DNA from 3 places in the Alteromonas sp. AWQ4_252 genome. Region 1 is predicted to be linked to each of the others. Evidence: predicted binding sites of a transcription regulator. Region 1 holds the regulator's gene; each other region holds the start of a gene.
What was found. The regulator FliA, encoded in region 1, starts transcription of late flagellar genes. The targets are predictions, from matches to a motif close to CTAAAGNTNNNNNNNNNNNNGCCGATA.

Region 1 (6,510 bases):
ACACCCTTCGCGACCATCCGCCCCCATGCCAGTGAGAATAATGCCCAGAACATCAGCTTCGTATACCTGAACTAAGCTGGAAAACGTAATATCCACGCTGGGTTTATAGGTCGCCTTTTGGTTTGCATCTGCATCTTGAATTTCTATTGTTGGTCTGGCGCCTTTCTTCACCAGCATTTGTTTTCCTCCTGGCGCCAAGTAAGCAACACCAGGTTTAAGTACGTCACCGTGTTCGGCTTCTTTTACTGAAATACGGCAGTGGTTATTGAGTCGTTGTGCAAAAGCGTTCGTGAAAGTCCCGGGCATATGCTGGACCAGAATGATAGGATAGGGAAAATTGACCGGTAACTCAGACAGCACTTTTTGCAGCGCGACAGGCCCACCGGTGGACGCCCCTATCGCCAAACAACGGTATCGTTTACCCGACGCCTTAACTCTGGTTACAGTTGGCTGAGAAACCGCTTCTTCTCTGCCTGTTAGCAAACTGGAGGATTTAAAGAACGTAGCTTTTGGTGCGTTAGCCGGCATCCTCGGCGACGCTGTAGTCCGCTCTTGCCTCAAATTAGGCGCACGCCCAATGCCCACTCCACGCCGTGCTAATAACCTGACCTTCGTGCGTAATAAACCTACAGCATCCTTGCGTTCTTTTGCGATTTCTTCAAATTTCTTCGGTAAAAAATCTAATGCCCCGGCTTCAAGCGCATCAAGTGTCGCCTGTGCGCCGGCATGGGTTAAAGACGAAAACATAAGGATCGGTACAGGGCGTTTCTCCATAATGGCTTTCACTGCGGAAATACCATCCATAACAGGCATTTCCACGTCCATTGTAACCACATCTGGGGAAAGCTCAGTCAGCAACGCTAACGCCTCTTTTCCATTGCGGGCTTCACCAACTACTTGTAGGTCTCTGTCCTCGTCTAGAATTTCCCGAACACGTCGTCTGTAAAAGGTGGAGTCATCCACCACCAGGACTTTAAAAGCCATCTAACTTTAATTCCTTTAAACTAACCCCTACGACTTTCGAGCGTAGCGCTTCAACAAGCTCGGCACATCCAGGATTAGCGCAATACCGCCATCAGAGGTAATAGTCGCTCCCGCCATACCTGGCGTTCCCTGTAACAATGCATCCAAGGGTTTAATAACGACTTCTTCCTGACCAATTAGTGCGTCAACAACGAAACCTACTTGTTGCGTACCTATCTGTACCACTACTACATGACCTTTTTCTCGATCAATGTTTTTAGGGCCACGTATAAGCCACTCACCAAGGAAGAACAGCGGTATTGCTTTAGAGCGAACGATCATCGTTAGCTGGCCATCAACCGTATTGGTCTTTTTAATGTCCATATTAATAATTTCGTTTACCGCTCCTAAGGGTAATGCGAAAGTTTGTTGACCAACCACAATCATCAACGTTGGCAGTATAGCGAGGGTCAGAGGTACCTTTATTTCAAGGCATGTTCCCTTACCGAGTTGCGAATCAATATTCACTGTGCCGTTAAGCTGGGTAATTTTGGTTTTAACCACATCCATGCCCACACCACGACCAGAAATATCACTTATTTCCGTTTTGGTGGAAAAGCCAGGGGCGAATATTAGGTTAAAAGCTTCAACATCAGACATTCTTGCAGCTGCATCGGCGTCAAGAACCCCCCTGCTGATGGCAATTTCTTTCAACTTTTCCGGATCCATTCCCTTACCATCGTCTTCGATAGTCAGTAAAATGTGATCACCTTCCTGAGAAGCCGCGAGTTTCACCGTACCCATTCTTGGTTTGCCGGCATTGGCACGGTCGTCAGGCATTTCTATACCGTGATCCACCGAGTTTCTCACCAAGTGAACCAAGGGGTCTGCCAGAGCTTCTACCAGGTTTTTATCCAGATCTGTTTCTTCCCCTTCAAGCTCAAGGGTGATTTCTTTTTTCAGACTTCGCGCAAGGTCACGCACAACCCGGGGGAACCGGCCAAATACTTTCTTAATTGGTTGCATCCGGGTTTTCATTACTGCACCCTGGAGGTCCCCTGTCACCACATCTAAATTGGCAATAGCTTTAGACATGTCTTCGTCGTTGGTATTGATACCCAGGCTCAATAAACGGTTTCGCACCAATACAAGTTCACCTACCATGTTCATAATCTGATCAAGGCGCTTGGTATCAACACGAACTGTTGTCTCTGCCGGAGGTGGGGCAGGCGAACCTTTTTTATCGTCTTTTTTCGTCGCCGCAGGCTTCGCTGCTGGCTTGGCAGCCGGTGCCGGTTTTGCAGCTGGCGTGGCTTCTGGTTTTTTGGTTACAGGTGCCGCCGCTTTAGCCTGTTCGGCTTTCGCAGCCTGTACTGCTTTGGTAGCTTTTTCATCTACCGAAACATTGGCCTCAATGCTTGGGCCCTGGCCCTTTCCGTGGAGCTGATCTAACAGCGCTTCAAATTCGTCGTCAGTGATTTCATCACCGTCTGAACCTGATGAAGCACTAGTTTCCGCAGTAGTTGCTGGCGTCGACGCTGGGGCAGGCGCTTTACTCTCACCTTTAAACTGCCCTTTGCCGTGCAGCTCATCGAGAAGTGCTTCAAACTCATCATCTGTAATGTCGTCGCCACCATCACCTGGTGCCGCTGCAGGTGGTGGCACTGAAGTCGCTTCCGTCTTCGCTACCGCCGATTCTGGCTCCGAAGGACGACCGGGAGCTCCTGAGCCGTGAAGTTGATCAAGTAACGCCTCAAATTCATCTTCAGAGATATCTTCAATACTACCATCTTCAGATACTTCGTTAACCGCAGCAACTTCCGGAGCAGCAGGAGTGTCCTGAATGACTACGGCGGGCTCTTCCGGTTCCGTCGCTACTGGTTGTTCTCCAACAGCCGTTTCAGTACCAAAGATATCTTCATCAGGAGATTCAGGTTTGCTGAGTTTGTGGAGTACATCTACCAAGGTAGCATCTGCGGCTTCAAGGGGCTCTCTTGATTTCACCTTTTCGAACATTTCAACAACCACATCAGTGGCTTGTAAAATAACGTCCATCAATTCAGGTGTCAGGTTTCGCTGACCATTTCGCATGACGTCGAAAACGTTTTCGGCGCCGTGGCAGATTTCCACCAATTCGGTCAAAGACAAGAACCCAGCCCCGCCCTTAACTGTGTGGTATCCTCTGAATATTGCGTTTAGAAGGTCGGCGTCTTCTGGATTATTTTCCAAATCGACCAACTGCTCCTGTAACTGTTCCAAGATCTCACCGGCTTCAACCAAAAAGTCCTGTAAGATATCCTCATCAACCTCAAACGACATGTTCGCGCTCCCCTAAAAACCTAGGCTTGACAGTAGATCATCTACGTCATCCTGGCCTTGTACTACATCATCCCGCTCTTCAGCATTTATAATCGGTCCTTCAGCTTCCACAGCGTCGACTGATTTAGATTTAGCAGGCGATGGTTGGCCTTCTTTTTCTCCAAATACAGTCAGCATATTTACCAAACTGTCTTCGACCTCTTTTACAAGGTCAATGACACGGCGAATTACCTGCCCGGTAAGATCCTGATAGCCTTGTGCCATTAATACTTCTGTTAATAAACTGGTCAGTTTTGACGCATCAGTTGAGGTTTGCGTAAATAAGGTATCAATATCGAGACACAGCGACTTGAACTCACCCAGCTCGATCTGACGGGTCATTAATTTTTTCCACTCAGGCTCAATACTGCCAATTTTCTCCGACAGCGCCTCAGCGATAGGCATGCAGGATTCCACAGCGTCCATGGTTGTATTCGCTGCTTTTTCCGTTTCTTCAATTACGTAGGTAAGGCGTGTTTGCGCATCCGGGATATCGTCATTGGCAAGGCCAGCAATGCGCTCATCAAGTTGAAAACTATTAAGTGCGTCGTGAAGTTGACGAGTCAACTTTCCCACTTCGGCAAACAATTCGACAGACTCTTTTGCGGAGACTACTTCCAATAGTGAATTGGCTGAATCTTCATCTCCCTGCTCTAAATAGGTAACCAGTTGCTTTGCTTCTTCGAGCGAGATAGGTACTTTTTTTGTTGGTATCATCCAGTAATCCTCTTCTCTGGGGCGCGGCTGGATTAACCTAAGCGCTCAAAAATCTTATCGAGTTTTTCCTTAAGCGTTCCTGCTGTAAATGGTTTTACCACATAGCCATTAACACCTGCCTGTGCAGCAGCGACGATTTGCTCTTTCTTCGCTTCAGCAGTTACCATCAATACAGGCAAGTGCTTCAGTTTATCGTCGGCACGAATGGCACGAAGCAAGTCGATACCTTGCATTCCCGGCATGTTCCAATCTGTTACGACAAAATCAAAGTCGCCCTGTTGGAGCATGGGAAGTGCAGTACTGCCATCATCTGCTTCCTGAATATTAGAAAAACCTAAGTCTTTTAGAAGGTTCTTTATGATTCGTCTCATTGTAGAAAAGTCATCCACAACAAGAATTTTCATGCTCTTGTCCAAAATAGCCTCCGTTGAGGAATGTTCAGTTGTTATTGATATTCGTATGTTTGCTTTATTCTTCAGCCTGCCATGACTGCATTCGTGCTTTTAGTTTTAGCATAGCCTGGCTGTGAATTTGGCTCACCCTTGACTCACTCACGTCAAGAACTTCACCAATTTCCCTTAAATTCAGTTCTTCATCATAGTACAAGGAAAGGACAATTGCCTCTCGTTCTGGCAACGTTGTAATTGCGTGTGCCAGCGCTTTCTGAAAAGCACCTTGCATGAGGTCTTCTAAGGGTGAATCGTTGCCCTTATTTTGCTCTATGCTGATAACATCTTCAGAAACGCCTAAATCTTCTATACCAACCAACTTACCAGCGTTTACTTCGTTGAGCATTTGATGGTAAGCATGGATACTGACATTTAGCTTAGCAGCAATTTCCGTATCTCGCGCATCTCTTCCTGTTTCTCTTTCGACCTGATTGATTGCATCGGTAATAGCTCGGCTGTTTTTGTGGACGGAACGCGGCGTCCAATCGCCTTTTCTAATCTCATCAAGCATAGCACCGCGAATGCGGATCCCTGCGAAAGTTTCGAAACTCGCGCCTTTAGAACCATCGAAATTTTTTGCTGCCTCAAGTAGCCCTATCATTCCTGACTGAATGAGATCGTCAACGATAACACTGGCTGGAAGACGGGCAATAAGGTGGTGAGCAATGCGCTTGACAAGGGGCGCATGGCGCTCGACCAACTGGGCTTTATCAGATTGTTGCTGATAGGCTGCCGCTTTACTATTCAACGTTGCTCACCTACCGCTTGCTTGGTAACCAATTGCTCAATGAAAAATTCAAGGTGACCGCCCGGTTGCGCCGGAACAGGCCAACTAATCGCCTTGGTGGCCAATTGAGTAATAGCAAGCGCCGCCGGTGAAGCTGGGTAAGCATCGACAATAGAAGTTTGTTTGCGAACGGCACGACGGATATTCTCATCAAAAGGAACAGTTGCCACTAATTCTAGCGCTACATCGAGAAAACGCCCTGTTACTTTTGAAAGTTTACTGAATAATTCCTGTCCTTCACGTATGTCTCTGACCATATTAGCCACGATTTTAAATTTAAAAACACCGTGTTCGCGATTGAGAATTTTAATGAGAGCATAGGCATCAGTCAGTGATGTGGGTTCATCACAAACAACCACCATAATATCCTGAGATGCACGGGAAAAACTGAGCACCATGTCGGAAATACCAGCAGCGGTATCGACAATTAACACATCGATTTGCGAACGGAGCTCACTGAATGCTCGGATTAACCCCGCGTGCTCGGTAGGAGACAACTCTGTCATGGCCTGAGTGCCCGATGTGGCCGGCGCAATTTTTATCCCATGGGGCCCGGTAACGAGCACGTCATCCAGCGTACATTCGCCGGATAGCACATGAGAGAGGTTTCTCTCCACTCGCAAACCCAACATCACGTCGACGTTGGCAAGACCCAGGTCGGCGTCCAGCACCATAACCCGCTTTCCCTGCTTCGCCATCGCAATAGCTGTATTCAATGTAATGTTGGTTTTCCCAACACCACCTTTGCCGCCGGTGACGGCGATAACCTTAATGAGGCTTGACTGATTCATCTTTCGTAAGCTACTCGCTTGATCTTCGATCATACTGCCTGAACTGAATTAACTGCGTGATTACACTTAGTATGGTCTAAACCATACTTTTTATAAAGCTTTGCTGCTGCGGAAACCAGAGATTTTGCATCAGCAATTTTAATATCTTCAGGCACCTGCTGCCCGTCTGTAACATAACTAACTGGCAGTTGTTGTTCTACCGCGATACTCAGTACTTCACCTAAACTGTAGCATTCATCCACTTTTGTGAATATACAACCATCGAGCTTCACTGAATTGTATGCTGCAATTATACGCTGTAATGCAGGATATTGGGTATTTGCTTGCGCAACCAGGTATTTACGAACAGGTTGCACTTGACCGCTGTTAAATTGCCCAAGTTGTTTAATTAAACGACTATCCCGCTGACTGAAGCCTGCCGTATCTATTAATATTAGACGTTTAT
Region 2 (6,510 bases), 1.4 Mb from region 1:
TATGAATGACTTAGAGAGTGCCTTATACTGTGGTAAGGTATTCCACGAACGATACTTACCCACCCAACACAAATTTAGCTACGACATTTACTTGTTCTGGCTAAAACTATCTGAATTACCCCAGCTAGATAAGTCACTTTCCCGTTTCTCTGAAGACAAACTCAATGTAGTGAGCTTTAAGCACAAAGATTATTTTAAAAATTCAACACTGCCTCTTGGTGAGGCGATCACGGCTAAAATGTCTGATCTCAATGGCTCTCCTCTTTATGGTGAGGTGTTTATGATGGGCCAGGTTCGCACTTTAGGTTTCTATTTCTCACCGGTTAACTTTTTCTTTTTACGTAACAGCGAAGGCATATTCACCCATATGCTTGCTCAAGTTAGCAATACGCCCTGGAACGAACGACACTACTACCTTGTTGACCTGGCCGTGCAAGCTGATACCGATAAAACTTTTCATGTTTCGCCCTTCAACCCCATGGACATGACGTACAAGTGGAACATTAAACCTCCTGGAGACACTTTCGCTATGACGCTGGACTGTCACCGTGAAAAAAAAGAGTTTCGTGCTGGGCTAAACATGAAAAGAATTTCATTGAACAACCACAATCTCAACAGGGCCATCAAACGTATTCCTAGTATGAGCATAAAAACAGTGGTCGGAATATACTGGCAGGCGTTAAAACTATTTCTAAAGCGCACTCCTATATACGGTCACCCTAAAAGTCAGGAAAATCAGTAATGTCACACGGTGAAACCACGTTTATTTTCATACACGAAGGCAGCGCAATCGACCGTTCATGTCGAAGTGCTTTTCTTAAAGTACTGTCAATGTTGCCTGAAGGCCATATGCTCATAAAGGAAAACGGAGCAACAGTGGGGGAATTTGGTACTCCCGGACACCCACTGAAGGCAGATATCAACATCGTGGACATAAAAGCGTATCGCGCCTTGCTATTTGGTGGGAGCGTGGCTGCAGGTGAGACCTACACTGATGGTTTATGGACCACCAGCGACCTAACGTCGGTAATTAGAATTTTCGCGAGAAACCTTCCCATGCTTGATAAGTGGGAAGAGAAGTACAGATGGTTATTATTGCCACTTTATAAAATCCAACATTTCTTGCGCAGAAACACTAAGACCCAGGCAAAGAAAAATATTGAGGCACATTACGATTTGGGGAATAAGCTCTACACGCGTTTTCTCGACAATACAATGATGTATTCTTCTGCAATTTACCCTGACCCTAATGCCTCACTCTCCGACGCGCAACACCACAAGCTCAAAACCATCTGCGACAAGCTTCAATTAACTAAAGATGATCATCTTATGGAAATTGGTACTGGTTGGGGAGGACTGGCTGTTTTTGCTGCCAAGCACTACGGGTGCAAAGTTACGACGACAACTATCTCTGAAGAACAATTCTCCTATGCTGAATCCTGGATTGAGCGAGAAAACCTTGGTGATAAGGTGACGTTATTAAAACAAGACTATCGGACATTACGCGGTGAGTATGACAAGCTGGTGTCTATTGAAATGATTGAGGCCGTGGGTAAACGCTACCTTGGTCAATTTTTTGCCAAGTGTGCGTCACTGTTAAAACCCGATGGTCTGATGTTGTTGCAATCCATCACCATTGATGATCGCCGTTTTGACAGCTACAGCAAAAGTGTGGACTTCATTCAAAAATATATTTTTCCGGGCGGCTTTCTTCCCTCGCAATTAATAATCAATGACTACCTCAAGCGGTTCAGTGATTTATCTGTCCGCGATTTACAAGACATCGGACTCGATTATGCTAAAACCCTGGATGATTGGTACAAGGCGTTTGTCAATGCCCGGGAACCGTTACTTCAGGATGGATATGATGAGCGATTTACACGCATGTGGACGTACTATTTAAAATATTGTGAAGGTGGATTTCTCGAACGCACGATTTCTACTGTTCAGTTGGTACTCAGCAAACCCCATTTCCGTTTACCCATTGAAAGAGGATAATACCGCCTCTTTCAATGGGCGCCAACATGAAAGCTGTTAGTTTTCTAGTACGGATACAGGGTTAGAATACAAGGGCTTGCCCTGATTGATATTTATCTCTACCCGGCGATTTTTAGCCCTGTCCTCAGCTGTTGCTGGGTTTTCAACTAATGGTCGCGTAGCAGCAAGGCCCACTACCGACATTCGGGACTCGTCAAAACCAGGGGCGGTTCGTATTTCTTCTGCCACCGCTACTGCTCGCTGTGCAGAAAGATCCCAATTCGAGCGATAAAGCTCATTTGCAATATGCTGACCATCACTGTGCCCGGAGATTTCAATTTCTCCTGGCATATCGGCAAGAAGTACACCGATTTTCTGTAAAATAGGTTTGAATTGAGGTTGTAAAAAAGCCGACCCTGCGGAAAAAGAGCCATTTTCCCGAATGCGAATAGTAAGTTGTTGCCCCAGCGATTCCATTTCAATAGACCCGTCAGCCACTTCTTTTTGCAATTGCTCAGCCACCTTCTTCAACATCTCATTGTCTTGTTCTTTATCGGAACTTTGCGGTGATGAAGCTGCGGAGTCTGACGCTGTCTGTTGTGCCTGCCCTCCTCTTTGATCGCCTCGCTGCTTTTGCCGCCCACCGGACGAATCTTCATCACCAGCCTGAAACTCCAACATTTGCTGAGTCATCTCAATGGTTTGTTGTTGGATAGTTTCAATGGGAGTGGGATCTGGTCTACCTGGACGAAATTCCATGGCAATAACACTGGTGCCCTTAGGAATGTCTTTAACTTCTATTTTGTTTTGGACGCCAAATGCAAACTTCATTGAGCCGGCAATTTGCTTGAATTTCAACACGTCCATTTCTGAAAACGCCAACAGCAGAACAAAAAAGCACATCAGTAACGACATTAAATCGGCGAAGGTTCCCATCCACGCAGGCAACCCCTCGGGAGGACACTTGGGACATTCCTGATCAGCCATTAGGATTACTCCTCATCTGCCCCGCCCCGTTTACTTGCTGCGAGATAGTTCTTCAAGATTCCTTCAATGACCTTTGGATTTTGACCATCTGCAATGCCCACTATGCCATCTAAGACCAACGACTGGTTGAGCTTTTCTTCTTCCTTTCTGTTCACTAATTTAGCTGCAATGGGAAGACAAATAACGTTGGCCAAGAACGCACCGTACAAGGTAGTTAACAAGGCAACAGCCATAGCAGGACCAATGGCTTTGGGGTCATCCATATTTGATAGCATGGCAACCAAGCCTATCAATGTACCTATCATACCCATGGCCGGCGCAACATCACCTAAGCCTTTGAAAATGGATGCTCCGAATTCGTGACGCTCTGTAGTCATCACGATATCTTTATTCAGGGTTTCTCTAACAACTTCGATATCATGGCCATCGACCAACATATCTACACCCTTTTGCATAAACGGGTTTTCTATCTCAGCTTCTTCAAGTGCTAAAAACCCCCCTTTACGGGCTGCATCTGCCATTTCAACGATTTTTTCAATTAATACGTCCGGCGAATCAATTTTGAACATGAACGCCTTGCCCGCTACTTTGCCAGCGCCGAAAAACTGGCCTAACGTAAATTGAGACATGACAACAAACAAGGAACCACAAAATACGATTAAAACAGACGGGACATCGACAAACATGCCCAAGTCGCCACCCAGAATCATGGCCATAACGATAAAGCCAATGCCACCGAGCATGCCTATGACTGTTGCTAAATCCACTTATTGCTCCTCACAGAAAACCCTAACACTGAAACTCAACTGAGCTGCTACAGAATAAATGCCCGCCTGTAATATGAAGAATGGCACTGTTACGTATGCTATCGGCTGACATTTTCAATTCTATAATCAATTTATAAGAATACCAGTCATGTAGATGATTTATACGTATAGTTAATAAAACCAAACAGATACAACCTTTATATCAGAAAGCCTGCCAGACAAAGCAATTGACCCGACGCATCCCCTCGGTTAATGTGCGCGGTATTCTTCAAAATCAGACAACAGGTAATTGATGTGAGTGACGACAAGACCCCTTCCTCCGCTTCTTTTGAGGCCTCTCTTTCTGAGCTGGAAGCTATCGTGAAAGAAATGGAATCCGGCGAGTTACCCCTCAATGAAGCTTTGAATAAATTTGAACGCGGTATTGCATTGTCCCGACAAAGCCAACAAGCGCTGGCTCAGGCCGAACAAAAAGTGCAAATTTTGCTGGAAGAACAAGGCCACGAAACCTTACGTGATCTTTCCGAGCACGGTGAAAAAAATTAACGGCCAGCTTACGTCCCGCCTTCAATTACAGGTTTATAATGACAAATTTTGACGCCCTTCGTCGACGGGTGAAGCAACGAACCGACGACGGTCTTTTACATTACGTGAATAACCTGCCCGATCATGCTCCTACATTAAAAAGTGCTATGGAGTATGCGTTAACGGCGGGTGGAAAACGCATGCGGCCGCTACTGGTCAACCTCATTGGTAACGCGTTGGACATTCCACAACAAGATCAGCAAACCATCAGCATGGCGATAGAGTGTATTCACGCTTATTCCTTAGCGCACGATGACTTACCAGCCATGGATGATGACGAGTTACGTCGTGGTCAGCCAACCTGCCACATCAAATTTGATGAAGCGACGGCAATTTTGGCCGGTGATGCATTACAGACCCTTGCGTTTACTATTCTGGCAGACGCCCCCATGAGTGAATATGCAGATAAACACCGTGCGCAACTTGTTAGTATTCTCGCTCGTGCGTCTGGCTATCATGGTATGTGCGGTGGTCAAGCCATTGATTTAGCCGCCACCGGCACCATTATTTCTCTGCAGACCCTTAAAACCTTACACACCCTTAAAACCGGTGCGCTGTTGAGAGCATGCGCGGAGATGATCACATTGGTTTGTGATAACTTAACAGAACAAAACCGTCAGGCCTGGATCGACTATGCAGGCTATATTGGTCTCGCCTTTCAAGTTCAGGACGATATTCTCGATGTTGAAGGTGATGCACAAGTCATTGGAAAACCTCAGGGTTCAGATGAAGCACAAGGAAAGAGCACCTTTCCTGCACTATTGGGAATGGATGAAGCTAAATCTGTGTTAACCGATCTTCATGACAGCGCGCTTCAAGCTTTGGCGAGTTTACCTTACAATACCGACAGTTTGTCAGCGTTTACTGAATTAATGGTCAAACGCACTTCCTGAGCATGACCTACTCAACACTATAAATGAAATAAGAAAATGAGTTTAGACATATCGCATTACCCCACTTTGGCAAAGGCCTTAACGCCGGACGCCCTGAGACATCTTCCGCAGGACCAACTGAAGGCGTTGTCTGATGAACTGCGCCAATACTTACTTACTTCAGTAAGTCAGACCAGTGGCCACTTCGCTTCAGGTTTGGGTACTGTTGAGCTAACGGTGGCATTGCATTACGTTTATAACACGCCATTTGACCGTCTTATCTGGGATGTGGGTCATCAGGCTTATCCGCATAAAATTCTCACCGGGCGTGCCGAGCGCATGTCTACTATTCGTCAGAAAAACGGTTTGCATCCATTTCCCTGGCCACCGGAAAGTGACTTTGATACTTTTGCCGTTGGTCACTCGTCGACATCAATAAGTGCAGCACTTGGTATGGCCGTTGCTGCCGAAAGAGAAGGCAAAGACAGGAAAGTTGTCGCTGTTATCGGTGATGGAGCCATGACCGCGGGTATGGCTTTTGAAGCGCTCAATCATGCCGGAGATATCAAGAAAGACATGGTAGTTGTACTTAACGATAACGAAATGTCTATCTCAGAGAATGTCGGAGCTTTGAACAGTCATTTAGCACGACTTCTCACGGGGAATTTCTTTAATAAAATCCGTGATGGTGGTAAAAAGCTATTAAGCAATGTTCCTCCCATTAAGGAATTTGCGAGCCGTGCGGAAGAGCACATCAAGGGCATGGTAGTGCCCGGTACCATTTTTGAAGAACTCGGTTTCAATTATATTGGTCCCATTGACGGACATGACGTAAATGGCGTTGTCGATACACTTCGCAATATGCGGCAGTTCTCCGGCCCACATATTCTCCATGTGGTAACACGCAAAGGAAAAGGCTATCCACAGGCGGAAAAAGACCCGATAAAATTCCACGCCGTACCGAAGTTTAATCCGGACGAACACGCCCTGCCGAAAAGCAAGCCTTCGGCTCCGACCTTTTCAGCAATATTTGGTAACTGGCTGTGTGATATGGCTAAGGTAGATCCGAAATTGATGGCGGTCACCCCCGCTATGAGAGAAGGCTCAGGAATGGTTGCGTTCTCTCAACAGTTTCCTGAGCAATACTTTGACGCAGCCATTGCTGAACAGCACGCTGTCACCTTTGCCGCAGGCTTGGCAAAGGAAGGTTATAATGCCGTGGTCGCCATTTATTCCACTTTTCTGCAACGAGCTTACGACCAACTTATCCACGACGTTGCTTTGCAGGATTTGCCTGTATTGTTTGCTATCGACCGTGCTGG
Region 3 (6,510 bases), 110 kb from region 1:
AACGTAAATGATCAACCTATCAACGACGCCGCCAGCCTGGTACGCCCGGCAAACTTAAGGGGAATGGCTGCCGACCATACCCTTATCTTAGTTAATGGCAAACGACGCCATCGTTCGGCCGTTATTACCTTTCTTGGCGGTGGCTTGTCAGATGGCGCCCAAGGCCCAGATATATCTGTTCTTCCTGCTGCAGGCATGAAGCAGGTGGAAGTGTTGCGAGACGGTGCTGCGGCACAGTATGGTTCTGATGCCATCGCCGGCGTCATCAATTTTGCTCTCGATGACGACCCTGAGTCGGGTTATTTCGCCATTAAAACAGGCCAGCACCTTGAGGGAGATGGAGAAGTTTTACAACTTCAGGCTAACAAGGGCTTTGGTCTGTCTGACGGTTTTCTCAATTTTACGACCGAGTACCGACAACAAAATGATACCCACCGTTCCGTTCAACGAGATGATGCACAAGCACTTATTGATGCCGGAAATGCTTATGTAGCTTCACCTACCCAGAATTGGGGAGCCCTTGAAGTTGACAGTGAATGGAAGTTCGCATTTAACGGTGAGAAAGCGTTAACAGATAATCTCGCGTTTTATTCCTTTGGTACCGCAGCTCGGCGAGAAGTCAGTGGCGGTTTCTATTACCGCCACCCACAATTGCGTTTAGGGGTATTCCTCGACCCGAGTAGCCCCACGAGTGAATTGTTAGTTGCTGACCTCGACGGTACAGGGCAGGGTGTTTCGTGTCCTCGCGTACCTATTGTTGATAACAATGTTTTAGATGATCCGGCTTTTTTGCTTATTGCTGACCAGAACACTGATGTGGGCAGGAACTGTTTTGTCTTTAATGAGTGGTTTCCCGGCGGCTTCACTCCACAATTTGGCGGAATAATAAAAGATGGTGCATTGTTTGCTGGTGTTCGTGGCGCATTAACTGACGATTGGTTGTTTGATTTTAGTGGTAGTGTCGGTTACTCCAATGTTCGATTCAATCTTGAAGATACAGTAAACCCTTCGCTGGGGCCTGCGTCACCCACACGTTTTTCCCCAGGTGCAGTGAGCCAGGTTGAACGAACCATCAACCTGGATTTTTCGCGTTTCTTCTCGGGTTGGACGTCCAAGCCTGTCAGTATTGCACTGGGCGCTGAGTGGCGCAGAGAGACTTATAGTCAAACACAAGGCGACGAAGCGTCATGGGTAACCGGTCCTTTTGCGCAAGTGAAAGGCGAAAACAGCGCGCCGGGCTTTAGCGTTGGTTCAAACGGTTTTCCAGGTTATCAACCTGTATCACAGGGGCATTGGAGCCGTCAAAACTGGGCGATTTATGGTGATCTTGAGTTTCATCTTACTGAAGATTGGCAGTGGGCGGTAGCACTAAGAGGAGAGCACTTTTCAGATTTTGGCTCTACCCTCGACGGGAAAGTTAATCTCAGGTATGCATTGAGTGATATTTTTTCGTTGCGAGGCTCAGTGAGCACAGGATTCAAGGCTCCGACGGTGGGGCAAAGTAATGTCATCAACATCACCACGGCATTTTCTTCTACCGGTTTAGAGGATCACGCTACATTGCCGCCAACACATCCTATCTCACAGTCATTAGGTGCTGAACCATTAACGCCAGAATCTTCGCGAAATTTCAGCATGGGGCTGGTGGCATTCTGGGGTGATGATCTTTATCTTACACTTGACTACTTTAACATATACCTTTCCGACCGCATCAGTACCACTTCCCCCATTCCTCTGACAGACTCTGCAATAGCAGATTTAGTGGCACAGGGCCATGCCGAGGCGGCGAATTACAGTGCCATAAAATACTTTGCAAACGATTTTGACACTCGAACTCAGGGCATCGATTTAGTCTTTAATTATCGCTTTGACGTAGCGGGACTAACCCATGCCTTTACCTCATCAGTCAACTGGACGGATACCCGTGTTGAACGCCTGTCATACTTTCCGCAAGTGTCAGCAAGCGGTGAGCGTATTCTTGTACCTAGCCTGACACCGCAACGGGTGCGTATGCTAGAAGAAAATCTGCCAGCAATTCGTGGTAACATGACCCTTCGTCAGCATTGGCATGCATTTACTTTACTCTGGCGCGTGAATTATTTTGGCAGTTTTTATGAAGATCATTTAGACGCAGCGGCAGGCTTGGATATTAGCAGTGGCAGTACCGTAACCCTGGACACTGAATTTACCTGGCATTTTTCTGAAGACACCACCTTGGTGATTGGCGCGTCGAATTTATTTAATCAGTTCCCTGATGAAAACCCATATTCAGGTGTAGCGGGGGCGTTGTATCCGTCAACATCACCTTCTGGAATTAATGGCGGTTTTGCTTACTTTCAGGCGAGAATGGCGTTCTAGAAATTGCTCAAATGTTAGCAGACTTCTTTGAATAAGGATTCGTCTATGATGGTGGCATCAATGATTTGTTGAGCCATTTGAACACATTTGCCGCATTGTGCGCCGACGTCGAGGTGAGCACGGAGTTCACGCATGTTGCCAACACCAGCTTGTTCAACTGCTTGAGCAATGTCTTTGTCTGTTACACCGTAACACATACACACGTACATGAAATATCCTCGAAATCTAATCGTTAATGATAATAGTTGTTATTAGTGTCAAACGCAAGAGGACGATGAGGGGGGGGGAGCAAATAGTTTTATTTCATTGAAATGTAATAAAATAAACTTTAAGTGGACACTTGGCTTTTTGTTAAGCGTACACATATTACAAATACCTTTCTTGGGTATTATAACTATAGATGGAGAATATTATGAGCGTATTGGTAGGTCGTCCGGCACCGGATTTTACTGCTGCAGCAGTACTAGGAAGTGGTGAAATTGTTGATAGCTTTACACTGAGTGATGCTATTAAAGGTAAAAAAGCAGTAATTTTCTTTTATCCTCTGGATTTCACATTCGTTTGTCCTTCCGAACTTATTGCGTTTGACAAGCGTTATGAAGAATTCCAAAAGCGTGGCGTTGAAGTTATTGGTGTGTCTATTGATTCACAGTTCTCACACAATGCTTGGAGAAATACACCGGTAAATCAAGGTGGTATTGGTCCAGTGAAATACACTCTGGTAGCCGACGTAAAACATGAGATTTGCCAGGCATATGACGTTGAGCATCCTGAAGCAGGCGTTGCTTTCCGTGGTTCATTCCTAATTGATGGGGAAGGTCAGGTGCGTCACCAGGTGGTAAACGATTTGCCTTTGGGTCGTAACATCGACGAAATGTTGCGTATGGTAGATGCCCTCAGCTTCCATGAAGAGCACGGTGAAGTATGTCCGGCAGGCTGGACTGAAGGAAAAGCGGGTATGGACGCGTCTCCAGACGGCGTAGCAAAATATCTGTCAGAAGAAGCAGACAAGTTATAAGAAGGAAGCCGGCATTTTAGCCGGCTTTTTACTCTTGAATTGAGAGTGGCCATCCGCCGAGTTGCTTGTATCGATTGATGATAAAACAGAAGAGTTCGGCGGTGCGTTGTGCGTCATACAAGGCACTGTGAGCTTCGCTTTGGTCGAAGGCAATGCCTGCTTCTCTACACGCTTTTACCAATACTGTTTGCCCGACCGCCAACCCGGCTAACGTAGTCGTGTCGAATGATACAAAAGGATGGAACGGGGTGCGCTTTATACCACTTCGCGCTATTGCGGCATTCACGAATCCCTGATCAAACGCCGCGTTGTGAGCAACAATCACCGAACGCTGGCAATCAGCATCTTTCTGCAGTTTTCTTATTTTTTTGCAAAGATCTTTCATGACATCACACTCATCAATTGCACCGCGCAACGGACAATGTGGATCGATACCGTTAAATTCCAATGCTGCAGTTTCTAAATTTGCACCATCGAAGGGTTTAACGTGATGATGGATGGTTTGATCGGGATGCAGTATACCCTTTTCATCCATGGCAAGTGTGACAGCAGCGATCTCAAGCAATGCGTCTGAGCTGGCGTTAAACCCTGCTGTTTCAACATCAATAACGACAGGGAAATACCCTCTGAAGCGACTTTTCAATGCCGCAGCACTATCAGACATAGAGTTTGACTATCCTTTCACAATTGGCGTGTAAATACGTTTCGATTAAGCGATATTCGTAAAAACGTGATTATCGCAGGATAACCCAAAGGTATCTACCGTTGTATGGAATATCTGAGTGGAAACGTCATCTGACAGGCTGCTGCGCATTGTGCTAAACTTTTTTTGCAAGATGACGATAACCATATTGACTGTTCGTTCACGCTTTAGGATGCAACTATGAAAAGCACTCTCACCGTAGCTCTTTTGCTGTTCTCAGCACTTAGCCATGGCGCAATGCGTCAGTACGCTGCACCGGTGGAGTCATCTGATTGGGCTATGCAGGAACAAAGCAGGCTCCAGTGTACCCTGACTCATCCGGTGCCAGGGTATGGTGAAGCGCTTTTTTCCAGCGTTGCATCTAAGCAATTGAACATGGAATTTGAATTGGACATGCGTTTGTTGCCCAAAAAATTTGGGGTGGCAGCTGTCTATTCGGTTCCGCCAAAATGGATGCCAGGTGCAGTGCCAAAAACTATCGCCGATATGACCTTGCGCACACAGTACAATGGCGACCTGCCCGAAGATGCAGCCTGGACAATGCTCAGTGAGCTGGAGAAAGGCTTTTGGCCTACTATTTATTATCAGGATTGGTACAACACTTACGACAAGGTGGCGGTAGCACTTAATGCCAGTAATTTTGCTCCGGCATATCATGATTTTGTCAATTGCGTTTCTAACTTGCTGCCGTATAGTTTTGACGACATTGCATACACAGTACTGTCTTACGAAAAAAACAGTACGGAACTTAGCAAGTATTCCCAGAAGCGACTCAACATGATAGGTGAATACCTCAAGGAAGACAGTGCATTGGAACTGGTACTTCTTGATGGTTATACCGATAGCTACGGGGGACGGTGGAGTAATGAGCAGTTGTCTGTACGCCGGGCTAATCAGGTTAAAGCGTATTTTACGGCTTTGGGTGTTGACGCATCGCGTATTGAAGTGACGGGACATGGTGAAAAAAGGCACATCTCTGAAAACACCAATAGTGATGCCAGGGCCTTGAACCGCAGGGTTGTCGTCAGGCTGTCTAAAAGCTAGCCGTTTCCACTGGCGAAACCTGGTTGAAATCGTTTACCCTGTTGTTTTGTAACAGGAGACAACAAATGCGATTCAACATGAACAAAGCGCTGACACTTATGGCTGTCACTATGGTGTTTCTGGCAGGTTGCAGCGACAATGAAGTAGGCGATGTGTCATTAGGTCTTTTCACGACCAAAGACATTAAAATAGACGCGCTTCAGGACCCGGTTATAACCGGTGTGACGTGTCATATTTCTAGCATAGAAGCAAACCTGGATGTATCTGATCCATCCGACAGTGCCATTGCGTGCAGACAGACAGGGCCTATCACCCAAGAGATGCTGGCAACTATCGATAAATCTGACTCCGGTGAAGTTATTTTCACAAAATCAAAAAGCCTGTTCTTCAAAAATATGAAGCTTAGGCGCATTTATGATGAAAATGCGCAAACACTGATTTATCTTACCTATAGCACCAAAGAAACGTCGGGGAGCTTTAAACACAGTTTGTCTACGGTTCCTTTGTGGCAAACCGGCGCTTATACTCAGCCTGAGTAATACAAATGAGTATAAGCACGCTTGTATACTGGTGCTTAGTGAGAGCGCAGAAATGCTTTTACTGGTGGAACTTGATCAGTAAAAACACCGTCTACTTTTAATTCATCTTTCAACGTCTGAAGCAACTTTTCTGCGTTTGTTCCAGGGGGAAGAGCGTCACTGCGATAAGTGTAAGGATGCACCATCATATCAAGTGATTGCGCTGCACCCAGCCAGTCTGGTGCAGTGACAGTATCCGAGTTTTCAGGACTAGAGGAAAATAGTTGGGGGATCCAGGGACCAATACCATCGGCGTACTTCGCGAGGGCCTGCATTCCCTCATTGGTCATCAGCGCACCGTAATCAGTATCCGATTCACCCCAGCTATTGTCTCCCAGCAATTGCACCAATTTTCCTTTGAAATGTAGCGACGTACGAAGTCGCTTGACCTCGGCAAAATCAAAACACTGTATAATGATATTGGAATCGGGTTTGTCTAGGTTGTGCTTTTTAAGTTGCTGCATAACAATGGCGGAGATATCTACTCCCTGTGCACGGTGCCAGGCCGGTGATTTTATTTCTGTATAAAAGCCAATATCTTTACCAAGTTCGCGATTTAGTTGCACAATTAACTCAATGTGCTCGTCGAGTGTGGCGATGCGAAACTGAGCGTGGTTTCCCTGATAACGGTTTGCGAAAACCGGGTTCCCCTTATTGTCGGTCCGTTCGTGTACGCTGAGCTTTCTAAGCTCTTCAAGCGTAAAATCCAGGGCATACCAACGACCATCTTCCCTGGCTCGGTGTGGATAGCGCTCTTCAACATCGGTTACCGTTTCGAGGTGTATGTCGTGTAGCACGACGGCGATACC

Region 2: the regulator FliA is predicted to act here: its motif matches at 3,831-3,857, upstream of pomA (flagellar motor protein PomA).
Region 3: the regulator FliA is predicted to act here: its motif matches at 4,195-4,221, upstream of ACXACM_RS10240 (flagellar protein MotY).

What each region holds. Positions count from the first base shown of each region.
Region 1 is NZ_JBSWSV010000001.1:2,196,602-2,203,111, reverse strand. It holds gene ACXACM_RS09740 (protein-glutamate methylesterase/protein-glutamine glutaminase) at 1-984, opposite strand, end outside; gene ACXACM_RS09735 (chemotaxis protein CheA) at 1,012-3,282, opposite strand; gene ACXACM_RS09730 (protein phosphatase CheZ) at 3,295-4,038, opposite strand; gene cheY (chemotaxis response regulator CheY) at 4,071-4,454, opposite strand; gene ACXACM_RS09720 (RNA polymerase sigma factor FliA) at 4,507-5,235, opposite strand; gene ACXACM_RS09715 (MinD/ParA family ATP-binding protein) at 5,232-6,098, opposite strand; gene flhF (flagellar biosynthesis protein FlhF) at 6,095-6,510, opposite strand, start outside.
Region 2 is NZ_JBSWSV010000001.1:3,600,359-3,606,868, forward strand. It holds gene ACXACM_RS15815 (NAD(P)/FAD-dependent oxidoreductase) at 1-5, shown strand, start outside; gene ACXACM_RS15820 (DUF1365 domain-containing protein) at 2-742, shown strand; gene ACXACM_RS15825 (class I SAM-dependent methyltransferase) at 742-1,998, shown strand; gene ACXACM_RS15830 (flagellar motor protein MotB) at 2,035-2,964, opposite strand; gene pomA (flagellar motor protein PomA) at 2,970-3,731, opposite strand; gene xseB (exodeoxyribonuclease VII small subunit) at 4,026-4,277, shown strand; gene ispA ((2E,6E)-farnesyl diphosphate synthase) at 4,316-5,209, shown strand; gene dxs (1-deoxy-D-xylulose-5-phosphate synthase) at 5,246-6,510, shown strand, end outside.
Region 3 is NZ_JBSWSV010000001.1:2,308,240-2,314,749, forward strand. It holds gene ACXACM_RS10220 (TonB-dependent receptor plug domain-containing protein) at 1-2,358, shown strand, start outside; gene ACXACM_RS10225 ((2Fe-2S)-binding protein) at 2,373-2,567, opposite strand; gene ACXACM_RS10230 (peroxiredoxin) at 2,771-3,376, shown strand; gene rnt (ribonuclease T) at 3,405-4,040, opposite strand; gene ACXACM_RS10240 (flagellar protein MotY) at 4,260-5,123, shown strand; gene ACXACM_RS10245 (CreA family protein) at 5,201-5,662, shown strand; gene glpQ (glycerophosphodiester phosphodiesterase) at 5,698-6,510, opposite strand, start outside.